DNA from 3 places in the Pseudomonas sp. NFACC43 genome. Region 1 is predicted to be linked to each of the others. Evidence: predicted binding sites of a transcription regulator. Region 1 holds the regulator's gene; each other region holds the start of a gene.
The links. The regulator sigma-54, encoded in region 1, starts transcription at its own class of promoters, with help from an activator protein. The targets are predictions, from matches to a motif close to ANTGGCATNNANNTTGCTNT.
Positions count from the first base shown of each region.

Region 2: a site for sigma-54 is predicted at 7,764-7,783, ahead of BT179_RS23200 (pilin). Genes of this name have one in related genera too.
Region 3: a site for sigma-54 is predicted at 8,833-8,852, ahead of flgB (flagellar basal body rod protein FlgB). Genes of this name have one in related genera too.

Region 1 covers NZ_FPKK01000004.1:269,987-280,227, reverse strand. Annotated here, with positions in the region: gene hpf (ribosome hibernation-promoting factor, HPF/YfiA family) at 1-257, opposite strand, end outside; gene BT179_RS09975 (RNA polymerase factor sigma-54) at 334-1,830, opposite strand; gene lptB (LPS export ABC transporter ATP-binding protein) at 1,986-2,711, opposite strand; gene lptA (lipopolysaccharide transport periplasmic protein LptA) at 2,711-3,256, opposite strand; gene lptC (LPS export ABC transporter periplasmic protein LptC) at 3,243-3,812, opposite strand; gene BT179_RS09955 (KdsC family phosphatase) at 3,820-4,344, opposite strand; gene BT179_RS09950 (KpsF/GutQ family sugar-phosphate isomerase) at 4,344-5,318, opposite strand; gene BT179_RS09945 (ATP-binding cassette domain-containing protein) at 5,595-6,404, shown strand; gene mlaE (lipid asymmetry maintenance ABC transporter permease subunit MlaE) at 6,404-7,201, shown strand; gene mlaD (outer membrane lipid asymmetry maintenance protein MlaD) at 7,201-7,668, shown strand; gene BT179_RS09930 (MlaC/ttg2D family ABC transporter substrate-binding protein) at 7,679-8,332, shown strand; gene BT179_RS09925 (STAS domain-containing protein) at 8,341-8,646, shown strand; gene BT179_RS09920 (BolA family protein) at 8,762-9,001, shown strand; gene murA (UDP-N-acetylglucosamine 1-carboxyvinyltransferase) at 9,028-10,241, shown strand, end outside.
Region 2 covers NZ_FPKK01000017.1:60,068-70,308, reverse strand. Annotated here, with positions in the region: gene acs (acetate--CoA ligase) at 1-1,915, shown strand, start outside; gene BT179_RS23220 (class I SAM-dependent rRNA methyltransferase) at 2,114-3,130, shown strand; gene BT179_RS23215 (DUF748 domain-containing protein) at 3,249-6,182, shown strand; gene BT179_RS23210 (DUF2845 domain-containing protein) at 6,184-6,480, shown strand; gene BT179_RS23205 (BON domain-containing protein) at 6,652-7,005, opposite strand; gene BT179_RS23200 (pilin) at 7,294-7,719, opposite strand; gene pilB (type IV-A pilus assembly ATPase PilB) at 7,942-9,642, shown strand; gene BT179_RS23190 (type II secretion system F family protein) at 9,645-10,241, shown strand, end outside.
Region 3 covers NZ_FPKK01000018.1:15,492-25,732, reverse strand. Annotated here, with positions in the region: gene BT179_RS23495 (tetratricopeptide repeat-containing response regulator) at 1-301, shown strand, start outside; gene BT179_RS23490 (sensor histidine kinase) at 294-986, shown strand; gene BT179_RS23485 (glutamine synthetase family protein) at 1,321-2,562, shown strand; gene BT179_RS23480 (MFS transporter) at 2,632-3,948, shown strand; gene BT179_RS23475 (flagellar brake protein) at 4,124-4,870, opposite strand; gene BT179_RS23470 (flagella synthesis protein FlgN) at 4,962-5,429, opposite strand; gene flgM (flagellar biosynthesis anti-sigma factor FlgM) at 5,478-5,783, opposite strand; gene flgA (flagellar basal body P-ring formation chaperone FlgA) at 5,957-6,721, opposite strand; gene BT179_RS23455 (chemotaxis protein CheV) at 6,800-7,726, shown strand; gene cheR (protein-glutamate O-methyltransferase CheR) at 7,780-8,607, shown strand; gene flgB (flagellar basal body rod protein FlgB) at 8,895-9,302, shown strand; gene flgC (flagellar basal body rod protein FlgC) at 9,306-9,749, shown strand; gene flgD (flagellar hook assembly protein FlgD) at 9,765-10,241, shown strand, end outside.

The DNA.
Region 1 (10,241 bases):
TTGAGTTGGCGATCCAGCTTGTCGGTCAGCAGGTCAATCGCGGCATACATGTCGTCATGCGACGCGTTGGCAACGACTTCTCCGCCGGGGATATGCAGCGTGGCTTCGATTTTCTGCAGAAGCTTCTCGACCGTCATGATGACTTGCACGTTGGTGATCTTGTCGAAATGCCCTTCGAGTTTCTTGAGCTTGAGCTCGACGTACTCGCGCAGAGGCTTGGTCACTTCCAGTTGGTGTCCACTGATGTTGACTTGCATACAGCTTCTCCTTCGTTGCCAGTGCATAAAGCGGCAGGCAGAAATGCCTGCCACTGGAACGCTGTGGCGTGGCCTGTTACATCAACCGCTTGCGTTCGCTCGAAGGCGCGATCCCGAGGGATTCACGGTATTTGGCGACGGTACGGCGGGCCACCTGAATGCCTTGTGCCTCCAGTAAACCAGCGATCTTGCTGTCACTCAACGGCTTTTTCTGATTTTCCGCTGCCACCAGTTTCTTGATGATCGCGCGGATGGCCGTGGACGAGCATTCGCCGCCTTCGGAGGTGCTGACGTGGCTGGAGAAAAAGTATTTCAGTTCATAGATACCCCGTGGGGTATGCATGAATTTCTGGGTGGTCACCCGGGAAATCGTCGATTCGTGCATGCCCACCGCCTCGGCGATGTCATGCAGGACCAACGGCTTCATCGCTTCGTCGCCGTAGTCCAGGAAACCGCGCTGATGTTCGACGATCTGGGTGGCAACCTTCATCAGGGTCTCGTTGCGGCTCTGCAGGCTCTTGATGAACCAGCGCGCCTCCTGCAACTGGTTGCGCATGAAGGTGTTGTCGGCGCTGGTGTCGGCGCGCCTCACGAATCCGGCGTACTGGGCATTGACCCGCAGCTTGGGGACCGCTTCCTGGTTCAGCTCCACCAGCCAGCGATCGTTGTGCTTGCGCACGATCACGTCGGGGACTACGTATTCTGGCTCGGTAGTCTCGATCTGCGAGCCTGGACGCGGGTTCAGGCTCTGGACCAGTTCGATCACCTGGCGCAGTTCATCTTCCTTGAGTTTCATGCGCCGCATCAACTGGCTGTAGTCACGGCCGCCCAGCAAGTCGATGTAGTCGCTGACCAGTCGCTTGGCTTCGGCCAGCCAAGGGGTCTTGGCGGGCAACTGACGCAGCTGCAGCAACAGGCATTCGCCCAGGTTGCGGGCGCCGATGCCGGCCGGTTCGAACTGCTGGATGCGATGCAGAACGGCTTCGATCTCATCCAGCTCGATGTCCAGCTCGGGGTCGAAGGCCTCGAGGATTTCTTCGAGGGTCTCGTCCAGGTAACCCTGGTTGTTGATGCAGTCGATCAGGGTCACCGCGATCAGGCGATCGGTATCGGACATCGGCGCCAGGTTCAGCTGCCACAAGAGATGGCTTTGCAGGCTCTCGCCGGCGGACGTACGGGTGGTGAAGTCCCACTCGTCGTCATCGCTGCTGGGCAGGCTGCTGGCGCTGGTCTGGTAGACATCTTCCCAGGCCGTGTCCACGGGGAGGTCGTTGGGGATGCGTTCGTTCCATTCGCCATCCTCCAGGTTATCCACCGTGGGGGCGGACTCCTCCTGATAGGACGGTTCCTGGATCTCGGTACTGGTTTTCTGTTCGACGTTGTCGGCCAGTGGGTCGGAGTTATCGAAGTCGTCGCCTTCTTCCTGGCGTTCGAGCATCGGATTGGACTCCAGGGCCTCCTGGATTTCCTGTTGCAGGTCCAGGGTCGACAATTGGAGCAGGCGGATGGCCTGTTGCAGCTGCGGTGTCATCGTCAGCTGCTGGCCCATTCTCAAGACTAGCGATGGTTTCATGGCAGGGGCTTAACACCTTATTCGCCGGCGCACATGCGCCATCCACTACATGGCGCCGGAGCGCCAAACCTTAAGCAAATTATATGCCTGAAACTGAAGTGTTTGCCTAGCAATAAAATTAGCGGTGCCGGGCCAATTTGCCAGGCACCTTGTGCTTACAAGCGGAACTCATGACCCAGATACACTTCCTTGACCAGTTCGTTGGCCAGGATGGTGGTAGCGTCGCCTTCGGCGATCAGCTGCCCATCATTGACGATGTAGGCGGTTTCACAGATGTCCAGGGTCTCGCGCACGTTGTGGTCGGTGATCAGTACGCCGATCCCCTTGGCCTTGAGGTGGTGGATGATCTGTTTGATGTCGCCTACCGAAATCGGGTCCACGCCGGCGAACGGTTCGTCGAGCAGGATGAATTTCGGTGAGGTGGCCAGGGCGCGGGCGATTTCCACCCGGCGTCGTTCGCCACCGGACAGGCTCATGCCCAGGTTGTCGCGGATGTGGCTGATGTGGAATTCCTGCAACAGGCTCTCCAGCTCCTGGCGGCGGCCTGCCTTGTCGAGGTCCTTGCGGGTCTCGAGGATCGCCATGATGTTGTCGGCGACCGACAGCTTGCGGAAGATCGACGCTTCCTGCGGCAGATAGCCGATGCCGGCTTTCGCCCGACCATGCATGGGCTGGTGGCTGACGTCCAGGTCGTCGATCAGTACGCGGCCCTGATCGGCCTGGACCAGGCCGACGATCATGTAGAAGCAGGTGGTCTTGCCTGCGCCGTTGGGGCCAAGCAGGCCGACGATCTGCCCGCTATCGATGGACAGGCTGACATCACGCACGACCTGGCGGCCCTTGTAGCTCTTGGCCAGGTGCTGAGCTTTCAGAGTTGCCATTACTGGGCCTTCTGCTCGGTTTTCTTTTTCGGCTGGATGACCATGTCGATCCGTGGGCGCTGCTCGGTCACCTTGTTACCGGTGGCGCGACCCGCGCTGGCGAGTTTCTTGTTCGTGTCGTAGACGATCTTTTCGCCCTGGGTGGTGTTGCCATCCTTGTCGATGACCTTGGCTCGGTCGATCAGCACGACGCGGTCCTGGGAGGCATGGTACTGGATGGTCACGCCGTAGCCCTGGACAGGCTTGGTGTCGCCCGCGGTCTGCAGCTGTTCGAAATAGGCCAGGTTGCCCACCGAGGTCACCACGTCGATATCCCCGGACTGGGTGCGGGTGATGGTCACGGTATTGCCGGTCACCTTCATCGAACCCTGGGTAATGATCACGTCACCCTTGTAGGTGGCCACGCCATTCTTGTCGTCCAGCTGGGCGTCGTCGGCCTGGATGCGGATAGGCTGATCGCGGTCGTTGGGGAGGGACCAGGCGCTCGCGCTTCCCAGTGCTGCGCCCAGACTGAGCAAAATAGGGAGGGTTTTAGCGAGCTTCATACTGTCCTCTTACGTTCGATAGCAGGTGTATCCTGCTTTCCTTCAGATACGCTTTCATTCCAGTGCCGGTCGACACACCGCCGGCGCCGTCGATTCTAACGGGTTGCTCGGTCTGCGCATATTCTTGCTGCGGGAACACTGTCATCCGGCTGCTGGTGATGATGGTCGTACGGTTCTTCTCATCGGTGCGAGCCACGCGTACCGAATCGATGAGCTCCACTTCGGTGCCGCCGGAATTGACTTCGGCACGCTTGCTTTGCACATGCCACGGGAAATCGGTGCCACGAAACATGTTCAGGTCCGGCGTGGTCACCAGCGTGATGTCGGTGGCCTTGACGTGATCGACCTTGTCGGCCGTCATTTCGTATTGCACCTTGCCATCGGGCAGGTACTGAAGGGTGTGCGTGTTGGTCGCATACCAGTCGATCTTTTCCTCGACCTGGGCCGCAGGCTGGTCGAGGAAGCGTTCCGGGCTGATGTTCCAATAGCCCACCGCCGCGAAAATCGCCGCGATACAGCCGAACACCACGATGGTGCGAATCTTCTTACTCAGCATAAATGGCTCACAGGTACGCGGCGTTGGCCGCTTCGAGGCGGCCCTGGGCGCGCAGGATCAGTTCACAGAATTCACGGGCCGCGCCTTCGCCGCCCCGTGCCGTGGTGACGCCGTGGGCATGCTCACGTACGAAGCTGGCCGCGTTGGCCACCGCCATGCCCAGGCCGACCCGACGGATCACCGGCAGGTCCGGCAGGTCGTCACCGAGGTAGGCCACCTGTTCATAGCTTAGGTTGAGTTGGCCCAGAAGCTCGTCCAGCACCACCAGTTTGTCCTCGCGTCCCTGGTATAGATGGGGGATGCCGAGGTTCTTCGCGCGTCGCTCGACCACCGGGGTCTTGCGGCCACTGATGATGGCGGTCTGCACGCCGGCGGCCATCAGCATCTTGATGCCTTGGCCGTCGAGCGTATTGAAGGTCTTGAATTCGCTGCCATCTTCCAGGAAGTACAGGCGGCCATCGGTGAGCACGCCGTCAACGTCGAAAACGGCGAGCTTGATATCTTTACCGCGTTGCAGCAGGTCGGTCGTCATTACATTACTCCGGCACGCAGCAGGTCGGACAGATTGAAGGCGCCGATCGGGCGGTCCTCGTCATCCACGACCACCAGTGCATTGATCCTGTGGTCTTCCATGATCTTCAAGGCTTCGGCGGCGAGCATGTCGGCGCGGGCCGTCTTGCCGTGGAGGGTCATGACCTCATCGATAGTGGCATTGCGGATGTCGATGGCGCGGTCAAGGGTGCGGCGCAGGTCGCCGTCAGTGAAGACTCCGGCGAGCTTGCCGTCGGCTTCGAGAATCACCGTCATGCCAAGCCCTTTGCGGGTCATTTCCATGAGAGCGTCCTTGAGGAGCGTACCGCGCTGGACTCGAGGCAGCTCTTCCCCGGCGTGCATCACGTTTTCGACTTTCAGCAACAGGCGACGGCCCAGGGCTCCGCCGGGATGGGAGAACGCGAAATCCTCGGCGGTGAAGCCCCTGGCCTCCAGCAAGGCCACGGCCAGGGCGTCACCCATGACCAGCGCCGCGGTGGTGGAGGAGGTCGGGGCAAGGTTCAACGGGCAGGCTTCGTGCTCGACATGCACGTTGAGGTTCACCTCGGCGGCCTTGGCCAGGGGCGAAGCCGGATTGCCGGTGATGCTGATCATCTGGATGCCAAGGCGCTTGATCAGCGGCAACAGCGTGAGGATTTCATTGGTCGAGCCCGAGTTGGACAGGGCCAGGATGACATCGTCCCGGGTGATCATGCCCATGTCGCCGTGGCTGGCCTCGGCCGGGTGGACGAAAAATGCCGTGGTGCCGGTGCTGGCCAGGGTGGCGGCGATCTTGTTGCCGATATGTCCGGACTTGCCCATGCCGACCACGACGACGCGGCCCTTGCTGGCCAGAATCATCTCGCAGGCGCGTACGAAATCAGCGTCGATATGGGGCAGCAAGCCTTGCACGGCTTCGAGCTCGAGGCGGATGGTACGTTGTGCCGATTGAATCAGGTCGCTGGATTGGCTCATGTCAGAAATCGTATAGCCCGATGAAAAGGCGGCGATTATAGCGGCAATGAACAATTCACTCACGCTAGTTCGTCACGCTTTATGCGAAGACCTCGCCAGGTTTGTCATAAACCTGGGGCTTCTACCTTAATCCACGCTTAACCGCAGGGGGGTAACCCTTGGGCGCTTGGGTGTTGCAGTGCTATAGTTCGCCGCCGATTCGAATGCCCGGCAGTACCGACATCTGGCCGGCTGGCCAGGGCATCCGGATGTGAGGCTGCATCGCAAGGAGTTTAGATGAGTGCCGACAACGCCTACGCGGTCGAGCTGAAGGGGCTGTCCTTCAAGCGAGGGACGCGCAGCATTTTCAATGATATCGATATTCGTATCCCGCGCGGCAAGGTAACCGGCATCATGGGGCCTTCCGGGTGCGGCAAGACCACGTTGCTGCGCCTGATGGGAGCCCAGCTGCGCCCCAGTGCCGGCGAAGTCTGGGTCAATGGCCAGAATATTCCGAAGCTTTCGCGCAGCGACCTGTTCGATGCGCGCAAGCACATGGGCGTGCTGTTCCAGAGCGGCGCATTGTTCACCGATCTGGATGTGTTCGAGAACGTGGCATTCCCGCTGCGGGTCCATACCGACCTGCCGGAAGAGATGATCCGCGACATCGTGCTGCTCAAGTTGCAGGCGGTCGGGCTGCGGGGGGCCATCGATCTGATGCCGGACGAGCTGTCCGGCGGCATGAAGCGCCGTGTGGCACTGGCGCGGGCGATTGCCCTCGACCCGAAGATCCTCATGTATGACGAGCCCTTCGTCGGCCAGGACCCCATCGCCATGGGCGTGCTGGTACGGCTGATCCGCCTGCTCAACGATGCGCTGGGTATCACCAGTATCGTGGTCTCCCACGATCTGGCCGAAACCGCCAGTATCGCGGACTACATCTATGTGATCGGTGATGGCCAGGTCCTGGGGCAGGGCACGCCCCAGGAACTCAAGGCCTCGGACAACCCGCGCATTCGCCAATTCATGAAGGGTGATGCGGACGGCCCGGTGGCGTTCCATTTTCCGGCCACGGATTACCGTACCGATCTGCTGGGGAAGCGCTGATGCGCAAGAAATCGCTGATAGAAAGAATTCGCCTGTTCGGGCGCTCCGGCATCGACGTACTGGCGGTGCTGGGCCGCTCGACGCTGTTCCTGGTCCATGCCTTGTTCGGGCGCAACTCGACAGGCGGTGGTTTTGGCCTGCTGGTCAAGCAATTGCATTCGGTAGGCGTGATGTCCCTGGTGATCATCGTGGTCTCCGGGATCTTCATCGGCATGGTGCTGGCGCTGCAGGGCTTCAATATCCTGTCCAGCTATGGTTCGGAGCAGGCGGTGGGGCAGATGGTTTCCCTGACGCTGCTGCGCGAGCTCGGCCCCGTGGTCACCGCGCTGCTGTTCGCCGGGCGCGCGGGTTCGGCGCTGACGGCCGAGATCGGCAACATGAAGTCCACCGAGCAACTGTCCAGCCTGGAAATGATCGGTGTCGACCCGCTCAAGTACATTATCGCCCCACGCCTGTGGGCCGGATTCATTTCCCTGCCGGTGCTGGCGATGATCTTCAGCGTCGTCGGGATCTGGGGTGGCTCCTGGGTCGCCGTCGACTGGCTGGGGGTCTATGAAGGTTCCTACTGGTCCAATATGCAGAACAGCGTCGATTTTCTCGATGACGTGCTCAACGGCATCATCAAGAGCGCGGTGTTCGCTTTCGTGGTGACCTGGATCGCCGTGTTTCAAGGCTATGACTGTGAGCCCACGTCAGAGGGGATCAGCCGTGCCACAACCAAGACCGTGGTGTACGCCTCGCTGGCCGTCCTGGGCCTTGACTTTATTCTGACCGCCTTGATGTTTGGAGATTTCTGATGCAAAACCGCACCCTGGAAATCGGTGTCGGCCTTTTCCTGCTGGCTGGCATCCTGGCTTTGCTGCTGCTGGCCTTGCGGGTCAGTGGCTTGGCGCCGACCGCCAACACCGATACCTATAAACTCTATGCTTATTTCGACAATATCGCCGGTTTGACGGTCAGAGCCAAAGTGACCATGGCCGGTGTGACCATCGGCAAGGTCACGGCAATCGATCTGGATCGCGACACGTTCACCGGCCGGGTGACCCTGCAACTGGAGAAGCGGGTGGACAACCTGCCGACCGACTCCACTGCATCGATCCTCACTGCCGGCCTGCTGGGCGAGAAATACATCGGTATCAGCGTGGGCGGGGAAGAAACCCTGCTCAAGGACGGTGGCACCATCCACGATACGCAATCATCGTTGGTGCTTGAGGATCTTATCGGGAAATTCCTGCTCAATACCGTTAGCAAAGAAGCCAAATAAGGAGCTTTCGATGATTTCCATCCTGCGACGCACCCTGTTGGTCCTGCTGGCGGCCTTGCCGTTGATGGCCAATGCCGTGGCGGCGCCTTCGGCGCACGACATCATCCAGGACACCACGAACCGGTTGTTGGCCGACCTTTCGGCCAACAAGGAAAAATACAAGCAGGATCCTGGCGCCTTCTATGACGCGCTCAATGGCATCGTCGGTCCCGTGGTGGACGCCGACGGTATCTCCCGCAGCATCATGACCGTCAAGTACTCGCGCAAGGCGTCCCCGGAGCAGATGTCCCGCTTCCAGGAAAACTTCAAGCGCAGCCTGATGCAGTTCTATGGCAACGCGCTGCTCGAATACAACAACCAGGGCATCACCGTTTCGCCGGCCAAGGACGAAAGCGGCACCCGTACCAGCGTCGACATGCAGGTCAAGGGCAACAACGGTGCGATCTACCCGGTGTCCTATACGCTCGAGAAGCTGAACGGCGAGTGGAAGGTGCGTAACGTGATCATCAACGGCATCAATATCGGCAAGCTGTTCCGCGAACAGTTCGCCGACGCGATGCAGCGCAATGGCAACGACCTGGACAAGACCATCAACGGCTGGGCCGGTGAAGTCGCCAAGGCCAAGGAAGTGGCCGAAGAAGCCAAAGAGAAGCAGGAACAATGAACGAGACGGTGAGCGAGTCGGCCGTCCGTCTGGGCGAGGGTGGTGAATTGCTGCTCAGCGGCGTGCTGGATTACCGCACCGGCCCGGCCCTGCGCAAGCAGGGCCAGGCGCTGATCAAGTCCGCCAGCGCCACCGAACTGGTCTTCGACTGCTCGGCGGTGCACAAGTCCAGCAGCGTCGGGCTGTCCCTGCTGCTGTGCTTCATGCGGGACGCCCAGGCGGCCGGCAAGGCCTGGAGCATCCGTGGCATGCCCGATGACATGCGTGAGATCGCCCAGGTCAGCGAACTGACCGAGTTGCTGGTACATTCCTGAGACACACCCTGGAAACAAGCCCCCCGTCAGAGTCCGGCTTCGCGGGGTTCGCAGGCGCGGGGCTTTTTTGTATGATGTGCGACCCGCGCGCACTGGGCGCCGATTGAGGTTGAGCATGCAGGCTTACGAAGTGAAGCACTTTCTTGAGGGAAAGCTGCCAGGTACGCAGGTGGAAGTGGAAGGCGAAGGCTGCAACTTCCAGTTGAACGTTATCAGCGATGAACTGGCGGCGTTGACCCCGGTGAAGCGCCAGCAGAGCATCTATGCCCATTTGAACCCATGGATCGCCGATGGCAGCATCCACGCGGTCACGATGAAATTTTTCAGCAGCGCGGCCTGGGCCGATCGCACCTGAGCCCACGGGCCTCGAGATTCTTCTTAATGGATAAACTGATTATTACCGGCGGCGTTCGTCTCGATGGCGAAATCCGTATTTCCGGGGCAAAGAACTCCGCCCTGCCGATCCTGGCCGCGACCCTGCTGTGCGATGGCCCGGTGACCGTGGCCAACCTGCCGCACCTGCACGACATCACCACGATGATCGAGCTGTTCGGCCGCATGGGCATCGAGCCTGTCATCGACGAGAAACTCAGCGTCGAGATCGATCCGCGCACCATCAAGACCCTGGTCGCCCCGTATGAGCTGGTCAAGACCATGCGGGCCTCGATCCTGGTGCTGGGCCCGATGGTCGCCCGCTTCGGCGAAGCCGAAGTCGCCCTGCCGGGTGGCTGCGCCATCGGCTCGCGTCCTGTGGACCTGCACATCCGTGGCCTGGAAGCCATGGGCGCGGTCATCGACGTCGAAGGCGGCTACATCAAGGCCAAGGCACCTGAAGGTGGCTTGCGCGGTGCGCACTTCTTCTTCGACACCGTCAGCGTGACCGGTACCGAGAACATCATGATGGCTGCCGCGCTGGCCCGTGGTCGCAGCGTGCTGCAAAACGCCGCCCGCGAGCCCGAAGTGGTGGACCTGGCGAACTTCCTGATCGCCATGGGCGCTAAGATCAGCGGTGCCGGCACCGATACCATCACCATCGATGGTGTCGAGCGCCTGCACTCGGCGACCTACAAAGTGATGCCGGACCGGATCGAAACCGGCACCTACTTGGTGGCCGCTGCGGTCACCGGTGGCCGCGTCAAGGTCAAGGACACCGATCCGACCATCCTCGAGGCCGTCCTTGAGAAGCTCAAGGAAGCCGGCGCCGAAGTCACTTGCGGCGAAGACTGGATCGAGGTGAACATGCACGGCAAGCGGCCCAAGGCTGTCAACGTGCGGACCGCTCCATACCCGGCGTTCCCGACCGACATGCAGGCGCAGTTCATCTCCCTCAACGCGATTGCCGAAGGCACGGGCGCGGTGATCGAGACGATCTTCGAGAACCGCTTCATGCACGTCTATGAACTGCACCGCATGGGCGCCAAGATCCAGGTCGAAGGCAACACCGCCATCGTGACCGGCACCGAGAAACTCAAGGGTGCACCAGTGATGGCCACCGACCTGCGGGCCTCGGCCAGCCTGGTCATCTCGGCCCTGGTCGCCGAAGGCGATACCCTGATCGATCGCATCTACCACATCGACCGTGGCTACGAATGCAT
Region 2 (10,241 bases), on a different contig from region 1:
TCAAGCCGATGCCGTCCGCCAGGCTGCGCAACTGAGTCAGGACCAATACAAGCGGCTCTACAAGGAATCCATCGAACACCCCAGCACTTTCTGGGCTGAACAGGCCACCCGCTTCCTCGATTGGATGGCTCCTTGGCAGACTGTCCAGCGCTACGACCTCAAGGCCGGCGACGCCACCTGGTTCGCTGGCGGCAAGCTGAACGTCAGCGCCAACTGCATCGACCGTCACCTTGAACACCGTGCCGACCAGACTGCAATCATCTGGGAGGGCGACAACCCCGCCGAATCAGCGCAGATCAGCTACCGAAAACTCCATCATCACGTGTGCCGCCTGGCCAATGTGTTGAAAAGCCGAGGCGTGAAGAAAGGCGATAGGGTGTGCATTTACATGCCGATGATCCCGGAGGCCGCCTATGCCATGCTCGCCTGCACCCGTATTGGCGCGGTGCACTCGGTGGTGTTCGGTGGTTTTTCGCCGGACTCGCTGCGCGACCGGATACTCGATGCCGATTGCCGCACGGTGATCACCGCCGACGAGGGCGTGCGCGGAGGACGTGCCATACCGCTCAAGCGCAATGTCGACAAAGCCCTGGAAAGCTGCCCCGACGTCAGCGCGGTCCTGGTGATCGAACGCACCCAGGCCGAGATAAGCTGGGTCGATGGCCGCGACATCTGGTACCACCAGGCCATGCACGATGCCAGCGACGATTGCCCGCCCGAACCGATGGATGCCGAAGACCCGCTGTTCATCCTCTACACCTCCGGCAGCACCGGCAAACCCAAGGGCGTGCTGCACACCACTGGTGGTTATCTGCTGCAAGCAGCCATGACCTTCAGGTACGTGCTGGACTACCGCGACAACGAGGTGTTCTGGTGCACCGCCGATGTCGGCTGGGTCACCGGCCACAGTTATATCGTCTACGGCCCCCTGGCCAATGGCGCGACCACCCTGATCTTCGAAGGCGTGCCGAGCTACCCCGACAGCTCGCGCTTCTGGCAGGTGATCGACAAGCATCAGGTCAATATCTTCTACACCGCCCCCACCGCTCTGCGCGCGTTAATGCGCGAAGGTGCCGAACCCTTACAGAAAACTTCCCGCAAGAGTTTGCGATTGCTCGGCAGCGTCGGTGAGCCGATCAACCCGGAAGCGTGGGAATGGTATTTCAACAAGGTCGGCGAGCAACGTTGCCCGATTGTCGATACCTGGTGGCAGACCGAAACCGGCGGCATCATGCTCAGCCCGCTGGTGAGCCAACAGAAACTCAAGCCAGGCTGCGCGACCCGGCCACTGTTCGGGGTCCAACCGGTGCTGCTGGATGAAGCGGGCAAGGAGATCAATGGCCCGGGCAGTGGCGTGCTGGCCATCAAGTCCAGCTGGCCTGGCCAGATCCGCAGCGTCTACAGGGACCATCAGCGCATGGTCGACACCTACTTCAAGCCCTACCCCGGCTATTACTTCACCGGCGATGGCGCCCGTCGCGACGAAGACGGCGATTACTGGATCACCGGACGCATCGATGACGTCATCAACGTTTCCGGGCACCGCATCGGCACCGCCGAAGTGGAAAGCGCCCTGGTGCTGCACGACAGCATCGCCGAAGCGGCCGTCGTCGGTTATCCCCACGACCTCAAGGGCCAGGGCATCTATGCCTTTGTCACGCCAATGAACGGCGTCGAAGCCAACGACGATCTGAAGAAGGAACTGCTGGCCCATGTCAGCAAGGAAATCGGCAGCTTCGCCAAGCCCGAACTGATCCAATGGGCGCCGGCGCTGCCCAAGACCCGGTCGGGCAAGATCATGCGACGCATCCTGCGCAAGATCGCCTGCAACGAACTGGACAGCCTCGGCGATACCTCGACCCTGGCTGACCCAAGCGTGGTGGAGGGGCTGATCGACAAGCGCCTGAATCGCTGAGTCAGCCGGCCTGGCCACCCAGAAGCCCGGCCCCGTCTGTGGCAGGAGCATCTTCTGTGGCGAGGGGATAAATCTCCTCGCCACAAATGCCACCCTCGCCACAGGTCGGTGCCCGACCTCGAATCCGTATGCAATCCCCAACCCGGGTTTGCATAACTGTTAAACTCTCGCGCCTCATTTCCTTAAGGCGCGCTTGGCATGTCTTCCTTGAATCAGGCGCTGCGCGCCGCCCTCGATCAGCGTCGGGACCTGCTTGACGACCTGGAGCAGCAAGGCACCGATTGCTATCGCCTGTTCCATGGCAGCCAGGAAGGCGCTCCCGGACTCACCGTCGATCGCTACGGCCCGCAACTGATGGTGCAGAGCTTTCACCAGTCACTGGAGCGCGAAGCCTTGTTGCAACTGCACGGCATCGTCAACGAACGCCTGGGCCTGGACACCCTGCTGGTCTACAACGACCGTGCGCGGGGCAATTCGCGGATCGACCGCCAGGACAGCGTCTATCAGGCCGAAGAGGCCGCCCTGCAGGATCTCGTCGGCCACGAATGGGGGCTGAACTATCGCGTTCGCGGGCGCCACGCCGGACAAGACCCTCTTCTGTTCCTGGACCTGCGCAATGCCCGTGGCTGGGTCAAGGCAAACAGCCGCAACAAAAGCGTGCTGAACCTGTTCGCCTATACCTGCGGTGTCGGCCTGAGCGCCGCGGCCGGCGGCGCGCGGGAGGTGTGTAACCTGGACTTTGCCGAAGGCAACCTCGCGGTGGGACAGGAGAACGGCCTGCTCAACCCCGGCCTGCCGGCCATGGAATTCGTGCAATCGGATTATTTCCCGGCGATCCGGCAACTGGCCGGCCTGCCCGTCAGCCAGCGACGCGGGCAGAAACTGCCCGGCTATGTGCGCCTGGAACAACGCCAGTACGACCTGGTGTTGCTCGATCCACCGGCGTGGGCGAAGAGCGCCTTCGGCACCGTCGACCTGTTGCGCGATTACCAGAGCCTGCTCAAGCCTGCGTTGCTCAGCACAGCCGACGACGGAGTGCTGATCTGCTGCAACAACCTGGCGAAAGTCTCCATGGACGACTGGCGCGAACAGGTGTTGCGCTGCGCAAGCAAAGCCGGTCGACCGGTGCGGGAATGGAGCGTGCTGATGCCCGGCGATGACTTTCCCTCCAAGGATGGCAATCCACCGCTCAAGACACTGGTCCTGCACTTCTGAGCCAACCTCCGCACACCTACGCAAAAAACGGACAAATCCGATAAATCTCAGTGGTTTCGGAACCGTAAACGCATGCCATACTCCAAGGCACTCCGATTCACACCAGACGAAGCCACACATGTCCAAAGGATTGAAACGCGCTTTCGCCGCACTGCTTATCGCACTGGCCCTCTATAGCCTGCTGGGGTTTCTGATATTGCCGGGCATCGCCTTGCGGATCGCCAACCAGCAACTGGCCAGCCTTGCCACGGTTCCGGCTCAGTTGCAGCGTATCGAACTCAATCCTTTCAGCCTCGAAGTCACCCTGTGGGGACTGAATGTGGGCGAACCGGGCAAGGAACAGGTCGGCTTCGAACGCCTGTACGCCAACCTGCAGGTCGACAGTCTCTGGTCAGGTGCCCTGCACCTGGCCGATATCGAGCTGGACAAGCCCAAGACCGAGATCGTGTTCGCCAAGGACGGGCAGTTGAACCTGCTGGGCCTGTTCAAGCTGCCGCCCAGCGAACCGACCCCGGCCGATCCGGACGCCAAGCCGTTCCCCCTGCGCGTCGACCGGATCAAACTGGCCACCGGCTATGTGCATTTCCAGGATCTCCGGCCCAGCGAACCCATCGAGTTCCTCTACGACACGCTTGATTTCGAACTGAAGAACCTGAGTACCCTGCCTGACGACAGCGCCGACATGACCCTGGTCGCCGTCGGCCCTGAAGGTGGACAGGTCGACTGGACCGGCAATTTCAGCCTTTCGCCCATCGCTTCGCAAGGCAAACTCAAGATCACTGACGGCCAGATGAAAGCCTGGTGGCCCTACGTACGCGACGCGGTGCCCCTGGTGCTGGAAAATGGCGTGCTCAACCTGAGCACCGACTACAAGCTCAACCTGGCCAAGGGCACCGAACTGTTGCTCAGCAACGCGGCCGTCAGCGTCGCGCCCTTCGCCATCAAGGCGCCCGACGGTCGACCGCTGGCGAAGCTCGAGCGCCTGGATGTCAGCGAAACGACGGTGGACCTGGCCAAGCAGCAAGTGTTGGTAGGCAAAGTCCGTAGCCAGAAGCTGGAGACCTGGGCCGCCCGCGAGGCGGACGGACAACTGGACTGGCAGAAGCTCTTCGCCAGCCAGCCGGCAAAACCCCAGGTGAAGGTAGAGCCTGCATCGGCCCCGGCGGCGGCCGATTCGCCCAAGCCAGCCCCGCAAGCCCCCGGCAAGCCTTGGCAGATGCTGTTGAAGGACGTTCAATTGCGCGATTACCGGGTGCACCTGGCCGACCGCCAGGCACAGCCTGCCGTGGCACTGGAGGTCGGCCCGCTGAATCTCGACCTGCAGAACTTCGACACCCTCAACGGCTCACCCTTTACCCTCAAACTGGACACCGGATTGGGTAAACAGGGCAAGATCCTCGCCGACGGCGAGGTCAACCTGAGCCCCGTCACGGCCAGGCTCAAGGTCAAGACCCAGGACATCGACCTGCGTGTGGCCCAGGCCTATATCAACCCGTTCATTCGCCTGGAGCTGCGTTCAGGCATGCTCGGCAGCGACCTGGCAGTGGATCTCAAGAGCACCGAGCCGCTGGCTTTCGCAATCACCGGTCGCGCCCAGGTCGATCAGTTGCACACCCTGGATACCCTCAAGACCCGCGACTTCGTCAAATGGCAGCGCCTGGTGCTAGAAGGCCTCAGTTATCAGCACGGCGACAGCCTGTCCATCGACAAGGTCAACCTGCTCCAGCCTTATGCGCGCTTCATGATCAACGACGATCGCACCACCAACGTCGATGACCTGCTCATTCCGCAACCGGCCGACAGCGGCCCGAAGAACACTGCGGCAATACCGGCTTCCAAGGAAAAACCCCTGGGCATCCACATCGGCGCGATTGCCATCAATGACGGCTCGGCCAATTTCGCCGACTTCAGCCTGACACCGAACTTCGCCACCGCCATCCAGCAGCTCAACGGCCAGATCGGCACCATCGACAGTCGCCAGGCCAAACCGGCCAGCGTCGACATCAAGGGCAAGGTCGACCGCTACGCACCTGTCACGATCAAGGGAGCACTCAACCCGTTCGATCCGATGGCCAGCCTTGATATCGCCACCAGCTTCAAGCGTGTCGAACTGACGACCCTGACACCCTACTCCGGTAAATTCGCCGGCTACCGCATCCGCAAGGGCCGGCTCAACCTGGACCTGCATTACCGCATCACCCAAGGCCAGCTCCAGGCCGACAACAAGGTGGTGGTGGAGCAACTGCAACTGGGGGAAAAAGTCGACAGCCCGGACGCCGTCAGCCTGCCGCTCAAGCTGGCCGTCGCGTTGCTGAAGGACTCCGAAGGCAGGATTTCCATCGAACTGCCGGTGTCCGGCAATCTCAACGACCCGCAATTCAGCGTCATGCCGATTGTCTGGCAAACCTTGCGCAACCTGGTGGTACGAGCGGCCCAGGCACCGTTCAAGCTCATCGGTGGGCTAGTGGCCGGAGGCGGCTCGCAAGACCTGGGCAGCGTGTCGTTCGCACCGGGCTCCAGCGAGCTGAGCCAGGAGAACCAGGGCGTACTGCTCAAGCTGTCCGAAGCCCTGGGCAAACGTCCCGAACTGCGCCTGGAAATCGAAGGCACCGCCGCCGAAAGTAGCGACGGCCCGTTACTCGCCGCCCAGCGCCTGGAACGCGAATACCAGTACAACTACTACAAGATGCTGCAACGCAGGGGCGACAAGGTCCCGGCCAAGGCTTTGTTGCTGCAGGTACCGGAGGACGAGAAGGCCCCGCTGCTGGAAGGCATCTACCGCACCCGCCTCAAGACCCAGCCACCGGCCGAATGGTCGCAACTGGATAAAAAGGCTCGTATCGAGAAGCTGCGTGAAGGGGTCATCAAGTTCTGGAGCGGCAGTGACGTTCTGCTGCGTGAACTGGGGCAGGAGAGAGCCAGCAGCATCAAGGACTTCCTGGTGGACAAGGGCCAACTGGCTGACGAACGGGTGTATTTCATCGACGCGACCCTCGGCCAAGCCGAAAGCGATGGACGCGTGATCACCCCCATGCACCTGGATGCCGAATAACATGAACCGCTTCCAATGGCTCTCCCTGGGATTGCTGCTGGTTGCCGGCCCGGCGTTGGCGGCCGACACGTTGCGCTGCGGCAGCCAGCTGATCAGCGTTGGCGATCGTTCCAGTGAAGTGCTGCACAAATGCGGACAACCCACGGCTCGAGACGACCTGGGCTACAAGCGCAGTGTCAATCGCCGCGAAGAATATCCGGTAGAGGAATGGACTTACGGCCCCAACAGCGGCATGTATCAGTACCTGCGCTTCGAAGGCAATCGCCTGGTGCAGATCACCAGCAAACGCGGGCGCTAGCCCATCTGATCGATCAACACCCTGCCCAAAATAGACAGGCCCCCGGCAAACGCCGAGGGCCTGGGACGGCCACATCCATGTGGCCTTTCGCATGAACCCTAAGCAACGGCAAACGTATGACTAGGCCCGCTTGCCGTGCCTTCTCCCGGTTCAGGCGGAGAAGTCTTGGCCTTATTCGGCCTTCAGGCCATCAGCCGATACAGCCTTGACGCCTTTGATTTTCTTGGCGATTGCTACTGCTGTGTCTTTCTGAGCCTCGGTCACGGCAACAGTGGAAGACAGGGACACGACGCCTTTGTTGGTTTCTACTTTGATATCGGTGCCTGGAATACCTTTTTCGGTGACCAGGTCAGCCTTGACCTTGGTGGTGATCCAGGTATCGGAGGTGGCTTCCTTGGCCTCTGTCACTTCGCCCGCAGCCAGCATCATTGGAGCCTGAGTTGCTTGAGTGGTCTCGGCGAAAGCGCTAGCCATGGTCAGGGTCAGTGCGGTGGCTGCAGCGGCAGTGATAGCGAACTTCTTCATACGAGTAACTCCTGTTTTTCTCAGAAACTGCCGGGGTAATGCATTCCGGCAGGGTTGTCAGGAGTAGTGCGAAGGCTGTGCCAGTTTTAGAAATTCAAATAATTTCTTTTAAATCAATGAGTTAAGCGAAACGGCGATTTGCAGAATCATGCAAAATGCATGACCCTCCGATTTTGTACATGCAAGTTGCGGTTTTTTTACGACGACTTAAGCCACTGAATTGCCGGGCATTTCCTACACGCAAAAAACCCCGCTAAAAGCGGGGCCGGTCAGATCAACCTGTATGCCTCAACTACCTGCAGCGGCAGCACCGGTGCAGCCCTTGGGAGCGTATTCCTGTTCAGCCGTGGTGGCACAGGTCCATACGCCGGTTCCCGAACGACTCAGCGTGATCGTCTTGCCCACCACCGGGCCCGGTGCATTGAGGATCGTGCAGCCGATGGTGCCGACCCCTGTAGAGGCAACACCCGAGGCAGTGGTGGTGCAGTTACTGGTGGTTGCCGTCCCGCCGATAAGCTCGAGGGTCGGGTTGGTACCCGAGTTGATCGTGTCTTCGAACGGCACTTTCAATGCGGTGATCTCCGCCAGGCCCGCGGTCACCTTGGCTCGCGCCTGGTATTTGGAATATTGCGGCAACGCAAAGGTCGCCAGAATGCCGATGATCGCCACGACGATCAGCAGCTCGATCAGCGTAAAGCCATTCTGCTTGTTCATAGACATCTCCATACATGAGGCGAAATCTCATGGTTGGAGCAGTCATTGCACGGCACATGCCAACCGCCCCGAGCCGCGCGGGCAAGGCCTTGCAGCCCGTCAAAGCACTACGGCCTACCCCAACAACCGCACTATCTGACATTTTTTGTCACCCCGCCCCGCTGGTAGGGCGTCGAGGCTTGACTAGGCTATAGGTCATGAATTGCCGTATCCGGGATCCCCATGACTGACATCGCCCTCAGTGGACTGACCAAGCAACTGGTACTGGCCGAACTGATCACCGAGCAAAATGCCCAACAGGCGCACCAGCAGGCCCAGCGCAATCGCATCCCCCTGGTCAGTTATCTGGTGCAGAACAAACTGGTCCAGAGCCGCCGTGTTGCCGAGATCGCCTCGGAACATTTCGGTGTCGCCCTGCTGGACCTCAACAGCCTCGACAAGGACATCCAGCCCACGGGGCTGGTCAGCGAAAAGCTGGTACGCCAGCATCACGCGCTGCCATTGTGGCGACGCGGCAACAAGCTGTTCGTGGGCATTTCCGACCCCACCAATCACCAGGCCATCAACGACATCCAGTTCAGCACAGGCCTGACCACTGAAGCCATCCTGGTGGAGGACGACAAGCTCAGCGATGCCATCGAGAAATTCTTCGAGTCCAGTACCACGGGGCTGGAGGGCATGGGCGATGTCGACCTCGACGGCCTCGACATCGAATCAGGCGACGACCGCAAGCAGGACACTATCGCCGGGCTGGACGCCGACGATGCGCCGGTGGTGCGCTTCGTCAACAAGATGCTGCTGGATGCGATCAAGGGCGGCTCATCCGACCTGCATTTCGAGCCCTATGAAAAATCCTACCGGGTACGGGTGCGCACCGATGGCATGTTGCGGGAAGTGGCCAAGCCGCCTATCCAGTTGGCGACCCGCATCGCGGCGCGCCTGAAGGTCATGGCGAACCTGGATATTTCCGAACGGCGCAAACCCCAGGACGGGCGGCTGAAAATGCGACTGTCGAAGACCAAGTCCATCGATTTCAGGGTCAACACCCTGCCAACCCTCTGGGGCGAAAAGGTGGTGATCCGGATCCTCGACCCCTCCAGCGCGCAAATGGGCATCGACGCCCTGGGCTATGAGCCGGACCAGAAAGAACTGTACCTGGCGGCGCTCAAGCAACCCCAAGGGCTGATCCTGGTGACCGGGCCGACCGGCTCGGGCAAGACCGTCTCGCTGTATACGGGGTTGAACATCCTCAATACGGTGGACATCAATATTTCCACCGCCGAAGACCCGGTTGAAATCAACATGGAGGGGATCAACCAGGTCAACGTGAACCCGCGCCAGGGGCTGGACTTCGCACAAGCCCTGCGCTCATTCCTGCGCCAGGACCCGGACGTGATCATGGTTGGCGAGATCCGCGACCTGGAAACGGCCGAGATCGCCATCAAGGCTGCGCAGACCGGGCACATGGTGCTGTCCACACTGCACACCAACAGCGCCGCCGAAACCCTCATCCGCCTGCAGAACATGGGCATTCCCGGCTTCAACATCGCCACGGCCGTGCACCTGATCATCGCCCAGCGACTGGCGCGCAAGTTGTGCACTCATTGCAAGAAGGCCATCGAGATTCCAGAGGAAACCCTGCTCAAGGAAGGTTTCCCTCGGGAACGCATCGGCTCGTTCACGATCTATGAGCCGGTCGGTTGCGAACAGTGCAACAACGGCTACAAGGGCCGCGTGGGGATTTACGAAGTGGTCAAGAACACTCCCGAGCTGCAACGCCTGATCATGGCCGAGGGCAACTCGCTGGAAATCGACCTGCAGATGCGCAAGGACGGCTTCAACGACCTGCGCGCCTCCGGGCTGCTCAAAGTGATGCAAGGCGTGACCAGCCTCGAAGAAATCAACCGGGTCACCAAGGACTGAGCATGGCGGTCAAGGCAGTAAAAACCGATACCTACACTTGGGAAGGCAAGGACCGCAAGGGCACGAAAATGTCCGGCGAGCTGACCGGCCAGAGCCCGGCGCTGGTCAAGGCACAGTTGCGCAAGCAAGGGATCAACCCGGACAGGGTGCGCAAGAAGTCCACCTCGATATTCAGCAAGGGCAAGCGCATCAAGCCCCTGGATATCGCCCTCTTCACACGTCAGATGGCAACGATGCTCAAGGCCGGCGTGCCCCTGCTCCAGGCCTTCGACATCATCGGCGAAGGCTTCGACAACGCCAACATGCGCAAGCTGATCGACGAGGTAAAGCAGGAAGTCGCAGCCGGTAACAGCTTCGCCGCGTCGTTGCGCAAATGCCCGCAGTACTTCGACGAGCTGTATTGCAACCTGGTGGACGCCGGGGAACAGGCTGGCGCCCTGGATACCTTGCTGGACCGGGTCGCCACCTACAAGGAAAAGAGCGAGGCCCTCAAGGCCAAGATCAAGAAGGCCATGACCTACCCGACAGCCGTGATACTGGTTGCGGCGGTGGTCACGGGCATCCTGCTGGTCAAGGTGGTGCCGCAGTTCGAATCGGTG
Region 3 (10,241 bases), on a different contig from region 1:
CATCCTCAATCAGGGCAATGCCGCCGCCGAGCTGAACCGCGAAGGCGTGCGCGTCTACAAGACTGGCGCGCTGCCCGAGGCCCGGGAGTTGTTCCGTCGGGCCCTGAAGATGCAACCGAAAAACATCAGTATTGCCCTGAACATGGCGCAGTCCCTGCTGCATGGCACCGACACCAGTGTGGAGTCGGAGCTGTTGGAGGAATGCCGCGCCTGCCTGAAACTGGTGGGCATGATGCCCGACACCGATGCGCGTTATGCGCGCTATCAGAAACTGCGAAGCAAGGCATTTGGCGATGAATGACAGCGAACAGGCACTCGATTTTTCCACGGTGATCGCATCGACCGTGCACGACATGAAGAACTCCCTGACCCTGCTCATGCAGGCTCATACGCAATGGCTCGAGCGTCTGCCCGAGCCTGCCCGGCAAGCCTCGGAGCAGGGGGTGATGGAGTTCGAGTTCGCCCGCCTCAACGGCCTGCTGGTGCAATTGCTGGGGCTGTACAAGCTGGGCGTCAACCAGCTGCCACTGCACCCGGCCTACCATGAGCTGGACGATTTCATCGAGGCGCAGTTGGCCGGTCATCAGGACGTATTCCGCAGTCGCGGGATCATGGCCACCTACGAAGTCGACCCGCTGAGCCCCCTGGGCTTTTTCGACCGCGAGCTGGTGGCCTCTGTGCTCGACAACTGCATCAACAATGCCATTCGTCACGCACGCCAGGCCTTGTTGATCAGCGTGAGCGACGAGGCCGGGCAACTGGTCCTGACCATCAACGACGATGGCGAGGGCTATCCGCCGGAGATGATCGAGCGCCAGGCCGACTACGTGCAGGGCATCAACCACAGCAGTGGCAGCACCGGGCTGGGCCTGTATTTCGCCGCGCGGATCGCCGAGCTGCATCAGCGCGGCGGGGTCTGCGGACGTACCGAGATCGGCAATGGCGGCGTGCTGGGTGGCGGGGTGTTCCGGCTCTATCTGCCCTGAACAGGCCCCCTCCATAAATCCTCACAAATCCCCTGCGGGAGCGAGCTGGCTCGCCATAGCGGTGTATCAGCCAGCTCAATATGGGCTGGACCGACGCTATCGCGAGCCAGCTCGCTCCCACAGCCGTATCGCATGAGATTTTAATTGCCTCCGGCTGCTTGATATTCCGAACAGCCGAAGCCTATTTTGTACGGGTTGCCGTTCGCGGCTCGCACATAACAAGGATTGCGTCATGACGACCGATGGCCAGCGTTCACTCGCGCAGCGATTGACGGGCATTGATGAGATTGAGTGTGTCACACCGGATTTGAATGGCGTGCCGCGAGGCAAGGTGATGGCGGCCGCGGGGTTCCTCGAGGGACGGCGGTTGCAGATGGCCCGCGGGGTGCTGCTGCAGTGCATCATGGGCGGTTATCCGCCGGCGCGTTTCTATGGCAGCGACGATGGCGACCTGGCGCTGGTGGCCGATCCGCAACAGATTCATCGCCTGCCCTGGAGCCAGCATCCTCGCGCCCTGGCGATCTGCGATGCCGATGAACTGACCGGCGAAAGCTCCCGACTCTCGACTCGCGGCCAGCTCAAGGCCGTGATCGCCCGGTATGCCGCCCATGGCCTGGCGCCGGTGGTGGCGACCGAGCTGGAGTTTTTCGTCTTCGCACCCAACCCGGACCCGGCCCGGCCGTTCCAGCCCCCGGTGGGCCTGGATGGGCGCCGCGAAGACGGCCATTCGGCCTTCAGCGTCAGTTCCAACAATGGCCTGCGACCCTTCTTCAATGAGGTGTACCAATGCATGGCGGCGTTAGGCCTGCCTCGAGACACCTTCATGCATGAAATGGGCGTGAGTCAGTTCGAGATCAATCTGCTCCATGGCGACGCGCTGCTGTTGGCCGACCAGACCTTCCTGTTCAAGCACCTGCTCAAGGAAGTGGCCCTCAAGCATGGCTTGACCGTGGTCTGCATGGCCAAGCCCCTGGCCCATACGCCGGGCAGTTCGATGCATATCCACCAGAGCGTCGTCGAGCTGGACAGTGGTCGCAACGTCTTCAGCGACGCGGCGGGCGAACCGACGGCCGCGTTCCGGCATTTCATTGGCGGACAACAGGCGGGCATGGCGGATTTCACGGCGCTGTTCGCACCGAACGTCAATTCCTACCAGCGCCTGTGCCATCCGTTCGCCTCGCCGAACAATGCCTGCTGGTCCTATGACAACCGTTCGGCCGGACTGCGGATACCCGCCAGTTCCCCTGTGGCCCGGCGGGTCGAGAACCGCTTGCCCGGGGCCGATGCCAACCCTTACCTGGCGATTGCCGCCAGCCTGGCGGCGGGATTGCATGGTATCGAAAACCGGCTGGAGCCAAGTGCCGCGATCCAGGGCGAATTCCAGGTGCCGGACAATCTCTCCCTGCCATGTACCTTGCATGCTGCCCTGGAGCGTCTGAAGCGTAGCCCCCTGGCGAAGGAACTGTTCGGAGTTGAGTTCATCGAAGGCTACATCGCTTCGAAAAACCTGGAACTGACCAGTTTCCTTGACGAAATCACGCCTTGGGAACGGCGGGTCCTTGCGGCCCAGGCATAACCAAACCCCCGCTTCGGGCTATCTTCAGCGATAGCCCTTACTCACCTCAAGGAGCCGCTCGGAACGCCGATGCGCCAAATCTGGAAACCCTTTCGAGCGCTTTATTTCGCCTCGCTGATGATGCTCATCGGCTCGGGCCTCTTGAGTACTTACCTGGCCTTGCGCCTGGCTGCCGATAACGTGGACAGCCTGTGGGTCGGTGCCCTGATGGCCGCCAACTATTTCGGCCTGGTGCTGGGCGGCAAGATCGGTCACCGGCTGATCGCCCGCGTCGGGCATATCCGTGCCTATTCGGCCTGTGCCGGGCTGGTGGGCGCAGCGGTGCTGGGCCATGGCCTGGTGGACTGGCTGCCGGCCTGGATCGTGCTGCGGATGATCGTCGGCCTGGGGATGATGTGCCAGTACATGGTCATCGAGAGCTGGCTCAACGAGCAGGCCGAAGCCTCGCAGCGCGGGGTAGTGTTCAGTGGCTACATGATCGCTTCGTACCTGGGCCTGGTGCTCGGCCAGTTGATCCTGGTCATGCATCCGGCCCTGGGGCCGGAGCTGCTGATGCTGGTGGCCTTGTGCTTCGCCCTCTGCCTGGTGCCGGTGGCGCTGACCCGGCGGATTCACCCGGCACCGATGCGTCCGGCTCCCATGGAACCGCGTTTCTTCATCAAGCGCGTGCCACAGTCATTGAGCACGGTGCTGGGTTCCGGGCTGATCGCCGGCTCGTTCTATGGCCTGGCGCCGTTGTACGCCTCTCAGCAGGGGCTTTCCACCGAGCAGGTCGGTCTGTTCATGGGTAGCTGCATTTTTGCCGGGTTGCTGGTGCAGTGGCCGCTGGGCTGGTTGTCCGACCGTTATGACCGGGCGCTGCTGATCCGTTGCTTTGCGCTGGTCCTGGCGATCTGCGCGTTGCCGCTGGCAATTCTGCCCAAGGTGCCCCTTGAGATGCTGTTCGTCGCCGGCTTTCTCTGTTCGCTGGTTCAGTTCTGCCTGTATCCACTGGCGGTGGCATTTTCCAACGACCATGTCGAAGGCGATCGCCGGGTCTCGCTGACGGCGATGCTGCTGGTGACCTATGGTGTCGGCGCCAGTATCGGGCCGTTGGTGGCCGGCGTGCTGATGAAGACGTTCGGCAGCCATATGCTGTATGGCTTCTTTGCGTTCTTCGCGTTGATTCTGGTATGGCGCATCCGGCCCAAAGCGGTGACCAACCTGCATCAGGTCGACGACGCGCCGCTGCATCACGTGGCGATGCCGGACAGCATGTCCAGTTCGCCGTTGGTGGCATGTCTCGATCCGCGAGTCGATGAGCAGGTGGTACAGGAACAGATGCAGACGCCGGCGACGGAGCAGGAACCGGCCGCTGAAGCGTCGGTGGAGGAGCCGGTCAAGTAGACCGTGGTGTTCTCATCGCGAGCAGGCTCGCTCCCATCGGGATTGGTGGTGGACACGCTGGGAGGCGAGCCCTGCTCGCGATGAGGTCGGCCCAGACGCAGTAGCATTCGGATCTAAACGGCATAAAAAAACGGGCAGCCCCTGTGGAGGCTGCCCGTTTTTTATGCCCGGATGATCAGAGATCGTCTTTATCGAAACGACGGGCTTCGCGCTGTAGCTGATAGACGAAGCGCTCGACCTGGCGCTGCACCAGGCCACTGATATTGTGGAAGCGCACGCCGGCGAAGGTGGTGTTGATCCTTTCTTCAAAATGCAGGTAGCGCAGTTCGACCGGTGCGGTCATGTTGCCGAACGGCAGGGCGGCGATGAAGCGTTCGTAGACCTGGCCCAATTGCAGGCGTTCGGTAATGTCGCCCTCGAAGCGCAGCTTGCAGCCGGTAGCGGAAATATCCAGCAGCTTGCCGTCCACCGGTGACTTGAGCTTCTCGCCACCCAGTTCGATGCTCACCAGTTGCGCCAGTTTCAAGGCGGCACGGAAGGCATTGCGACGCTGGTGGTAGACCACTTCCTCGGGCAGGGCGCCGCGATAGCAGCGACCGTCGCTGGAGTCTTCGATGGTCAACGGCCCGTTGCCTTCCCATGCGATGCGCACGCCATCATGGAAACCCTCGACCCGGAACGGCTCGCCTGCCAGCAGGAAGCGTTCTCCGTCGCGGGGGATCATTTCGTCCAGGGCGAGGGCGTTCTTCTCGCGGTCGACATCGACCAGGTAACTCTGGAAGCGCTGGCTGCGTTCATGGAAGGTGATGATCAGCGGATCATGGCTTTCTTGCAGCATCCTCAGGTTGCCGGAGATTTCCAGAGGCGTGGTGAGAACCTTGGGGGGCTGCGGAGCATCATCCGCGTTTGAGGCATTGAACACGGGGGTCAATCTCCAGGCTAAATACGACTACGAATAGCCAGCATTTTGCCAGCATGTATCGCACGTTGATAGAGCGCAGGCATCGTTCGTTTCATGCCTGGCTGAGCGGGCGATGCTTGACCATTTTTGCGGTCGAGCCGCGAGCATCGTAAAGCGTCGGGATTTCACCGCCATTGAGGATGCGCAACTGGTTGGCGGTAGCGGCCTGCTGGACCTGGATCGACTGGCCGTTCTTGGCGTTGGCGGCCTGGCATTGGGCGAGCAGGTCGTTGAGCGCCGCGCTTTGGGACAACAATTGATCGCCGATGGGCGACTGGCTCGCCAGTTGCTCCAGTCCACCCTGGTTGGTGGGCAGGTTGAGGCTGGCGAGAATCTCGCTGCGCTTGCGGCCATGCTGATCGAGCAAAATGATCAATGCCTGTTTCTGCGCCAGAATATTTTCCAGCAGCGGCATGTCGCGACCGTGCAGCGCCAGGGATTCGGTCTGCAAAAGTTCCAGTAACTGCTGGACTGGAACGAAGTCGTCGATGATCAGTTGCAATAAAGTAGTGTCGTGCATGGCTGGCCTTGGGTCTTAAGCGTCCAAAAGCCTGGCGCAGGCGGCTGCCTAGCGCTGGGCTTCGAAGTTGAGCAGTTTGCTGGCTACACGGTTGCTGTCGACTTTGTAGCTGCCATCGGCGATTGCTGCCTTCAACTCGGCCACGCGGCCTTTGTCGACAACAGGTAGATCGCGCAGCTTGTCAGTGACCTTCTGCAACTGTTGAGCCTCATCGCTGAGGTGTACCGACTCCCCATTGCTGACAGTGGTGGCTTGCTCGACCGGCGAGGATTTTTCGGTTTCCTTGCTGGCGTTGGTGCGCGTGGTGCCTGTCAGGGGTGAAGAGCTGTTTAAACGATTGAAATCGATGACCATGGTAAAAAACCTCTGGGTATTTGGACGCTTGCCATGTTCTCGGCCATTCCCAAAAAAACTTTAGGCTCATTTATTCAATGAACGTGCGCACGTCTGCGCTTGCCTTGGCATAAGGCACAGTCTAGGGAACGGCGGGGGCAAGCGCCAGCTTTCTACCCGTCTCTACCGGATCGCTACATAGCCACTTCCACTTGGCCTGGGGCCATCACTTGCGCCTTGATGACGCGTTGGGAGTTGAGGTTTTTCACTCGGATCTGCTCACGCATGCCGCCGTTGGACAGCGCCTCGCCCGGCATTCTTACGGCCAGGGTGCCGCTACGGGCGGTGATGACGACCTGATCGCCCTTGCGAACCACTTCGGCCTGTTCCAGGTGCACGAGGGTTACCACCTGATCGGCTACCATTGGTCGGACAAGTTTCTGACCGATGGCTTCGTCGACGGAGGTCAGGAAGCCTTGGGTGATCTGGCTGACGTCGCGTTCACGCAGCGTCACGTCCTGTGGCTCGACGATGCCGGCCCGCTTGAGTGGGCGGGTCGTGGTGACGATCTCGCGGTACAGGCGCACCTGGGCTGGCACGAACACCGTCCACGGCGCGGCGCTGTCGCAACGAACCTTTACCGTGACCCGCCCCAGGGGCCTGGCCGGGCTCTCCAGCGAGGCAGTCAATTCCTTGTCGCACATTGGCATGCGCAGGCGGGGATCGAGCTGGTTGACTTCGATTTCATAACGACCTTCGGTTTGACTGGAGGCCAGGTAGTCTTCTACGGTGAATTCAAGAAAGCCCTGAGTGACGCCGATAAGGAGATCAGGCAAGGTAACCGGAGCATCGGCGAGGGCACGGCCGCCCGAGGCGAACAGGCAGACAGCCAGCAGCGCACCTAGCCAGTGGCGGCAATGAGTGGTCAAGCGTCGAGAAAATGTCGTTTGTGCGTTCATGCCGGTTGAATAGCAAGCCCCGTGCCGTTTAGTGATGAATGCGCGTCGGACACATTAGCGTTAGGTAGGAGTCAGGGCATGGCGGGAGTGATGGATTCGGTAAACCAGCGCACGCAGCTGGTCGGTCAGAATCGCCTGGAGCTGTTGTTGTTCCGTCTCGATGGCCAACAGTTGTATGGGATTAACGTGTTCAAGGTCCGTGAGGTGCTGCAATGCCCCAAGCTGACGTTGATGCCAAAATCCAGTCCCGTCGTGTGCGGTGTGGCGAATATCCGGGGAGCGACCATCCCGATTCTCGATCTGGCGATGGCCACTGGTGCCGGTGCGCTGCTGGATCAGAGCAATCCGTTTGTGATCATCACCGAGTACAACACCAAGACCCAGGGTTTCCTGGTGCGCTCGGTGGAACGCATCGTCAACATGAACTGGGAGGAGATCCATCCGCCGCCCAAGGGCACGGGCCGTGATCACTACCTGACGGCGGTGACCCGGGTCGACAACCAGTTGGTGGAAATCATCGACGTGGAGAAAATCCTCGCCGAAGTGGCCCCGACGCCGGAGACCATCTCCGTGGGCGTGGTGGATGCCGAAACCCAGCACAAGGCCATCTCGATGCGCGTGCTGACCGTCGATGACTCATCGGTGGCGCGCAAGCAGGTGACCCGTTGCCTGCAGACCGTCGGTGTCGAGGTCGTGGCATTGAACGACGGCCGGCAAGCGCTGGACTACCTGCGCAGCCTGGTCGACGATGGTAAGAAGCCGGAAGAAGAGTTCCTGATGATGATTTCCGACATCGAAATGCCAGAGATGGACGGCTACACGCTGACGTCGGAAATCCGCAGCGATCCGCGCATGCAGAAACTGCACATCATCCTGCATACGTCGTTGTCCGGGGTGTTCAACCAGGCGATGGTCAAGAAAGTCGGCGCCGACGATTTTCTCGCCAAGTTCCGGCCCGATGACCTGGCTTCCAGGGTGGTCGACCGGATCAAGGCCGCGGAATAAAGGTCGGGCGCGTCTTGCGCCCGGCAAATCAACACAATGAAAGAGGCGGTATCTTGTCTACGGGTAATTTGGATTTCGAACAGTTCCGGGTCTTCCTGGAAAAAGCCTGTGGCATCTTGCTTGGTGAAAACAAGCAATACCTGGTGTCGAGCCGTCTCAACAAATTGATGGAGCAACAGGGCCTCAAGTCGTTGGGTGAGCTGGTGCAACGTATCCAGACCCAACCGCGCAGCGGTTTGCGCGAAATGGTGGTGGACGCCATGACCACCAACGAAACCCTGTGGTTTCGCGATACCTATCCCTTCGAGGTGTTGAAGAGCAAGGTCTTGCCGGCGGCCATCAAGGCCAGCCCGGGCCAACGCCTGCGGATCTGGTCGGCGGCCTGTTCGTCGGGCCAGGAGCCGTATTCGATCTCGATGTCCATCGACGAATTCGAGCGGACCAACATCGGCCAGTTGAAGGGCGGCGTGCAAATCGTCGCCACCGATCTGTCCGGGACCATGCTCAACAACTGCAAGACCGGCGAATACGACAGCCTGGCCATCGGCCGCGGCCTGTCGCCGGATCGCCTGCAACGCTATTTCGACACGAAGGGGCCGGGCCGCTGGGTGGTCAAGGCGCCGATCAAGAATCGGGTGGAGTTCCGCTCGTTCAACCTGCTGGACAGCTATGCCAGCCTCGGCAAGTTCGACGTGGTCTTCTGCCGCAACGTGCTGATCTATTTCTCCGCCGAGGTGAAGAAAGACATCCTGCTGCGTATCCACGGTACCCTCAAGCCCGGCGGCTACCTGTTCCTCGGCGCTTCCGAAGCGTTGAATGGCTTGCCGGATCATTACCAGATGGTCCAGTGCAGCCCGGGTATCATCTACCAGGCGAAATGATTGGCTTGGGTTGTCAAAAAAACGGGAGTCCCTAGGGGCTCCCGTTTTTTTTTGCCGGCCAGCCGGCGCCATCCCCCTATGGGAGCGAGCTCGCCCCCACATCTTGACTCGCGTCGCCTGATGAAAGCGGCAGAAAAGCGGCAGAAAAGCGGAAGCCGATTGCCGCTTTTCTGGCATTGCCGCTTTGCCGCTGCCCGCAAAGCCCCGGTTTATGGGCTTTTGGAAAGTGGCACGACGCTTGCTATATCCATTCGTACGTACATTCTGGTCACCCAAAGGTTTCCGACATGAGCATCAGCTTCGATAAAGCGCTCGGTATCCATGAAAAGGCCCTGAGCTTCCGCGCCCAGCGTGCCGAAGTCCTGGCCAATAACATTGCCAACGCCGACACCCCGAACTACAAGGCGCGTGACCTGGACTTCTCCAAGGTGCTCGCCGAGCAGAACGAAAAGGCCAAGAACGGCCACTTCGCCTTGAACATGACCAACAGCCGTCATATCGAAGCCGAAGGCTTGAGCAGCGGCGACGAGTCGCTGATGTATCGCACGCCGATGCAGCCTTCGATCGACCAGAACACCGTGGATGCTCAACTGGAACAGTCCAACTACGCGGAGAACTCCGTGAATTTCCAGGCCAGCTTCACCTTGCTCAACAGTAAGTTCAAAGGGCTGGTATCGGCCCTGCGCGGAGAGTAATCCATGTCGATCGCCAGCGTATTCAACATTGCCGGCAGTGCCATGAGTGCCCAGACCACTCGCCTGAACACCGTCGCCAGTAACATCGCCAACGCCGAGACCGTCTCGTCGAGCATCGACCAGACCTACCGTGCCCGTCACCCGGTGTTCGCCACCATGTTCCAGGGCGGCCAGTCCGGCGGCAGCGACTCGCTGTTCCAGGACCAGGACGCAGCGGGCCAGGGCGTACAGGTACTTGGCGTAGTCGAAGACCAGAGCAACCTCGAAGCACGTTATGAGCCAAACCATCCGGCCGCGGACGCCAAGGGTTATGTCTACTACCCGAACGTCAACGTCGTCGAAGAAATGGCCGACATGATTTCCGCCAGTCGTTCGTTCCAGACCAACGCCGAAATGATGAACACCGCCAAAACCATGATGCAGAAGGTCCTGACCCTCGGTCAGTGATAAGGGGCGAGTCACATGAGCGTCACCAACACTACCAGCGGTTTGAGCCTCAACGAGATTCTGGCCAACTCCTCGGTCAAGACCAACAACACCTCCGATGGTCTCGGCGGCGCGACCCAGGCAGCGACCGGCAACAAGGAGCTGGGCAAGGATGCGTTCCTGCAGTTGCTCGTTACCCAGCTGAAGAACCAGAACCCGCTGGAGCCCCAGGACAACGGTGAGTTCGTTGCCCAATTGGCGCAGTTCAGCAGCCTGGAAGGTATCACCACGCTCAACGAAACCGTGAGCGGTATCGCCGGCAACTACAACTCGTCCCAGGCGCTGCAGGCTTCGTCCCTGGTGGGGCGTTCGGTGATCGCGCCCGGTGACAAGGCTGTGGTCGACACCTCCAAGAGCCTCAACGGCACGGTGGTGGTACCGGCGGCAGTGTCCTCCCTCACCGTCAAGATCATGGACAAGGACGGCAAGACTGTCCGCACCATCGACCTGGGC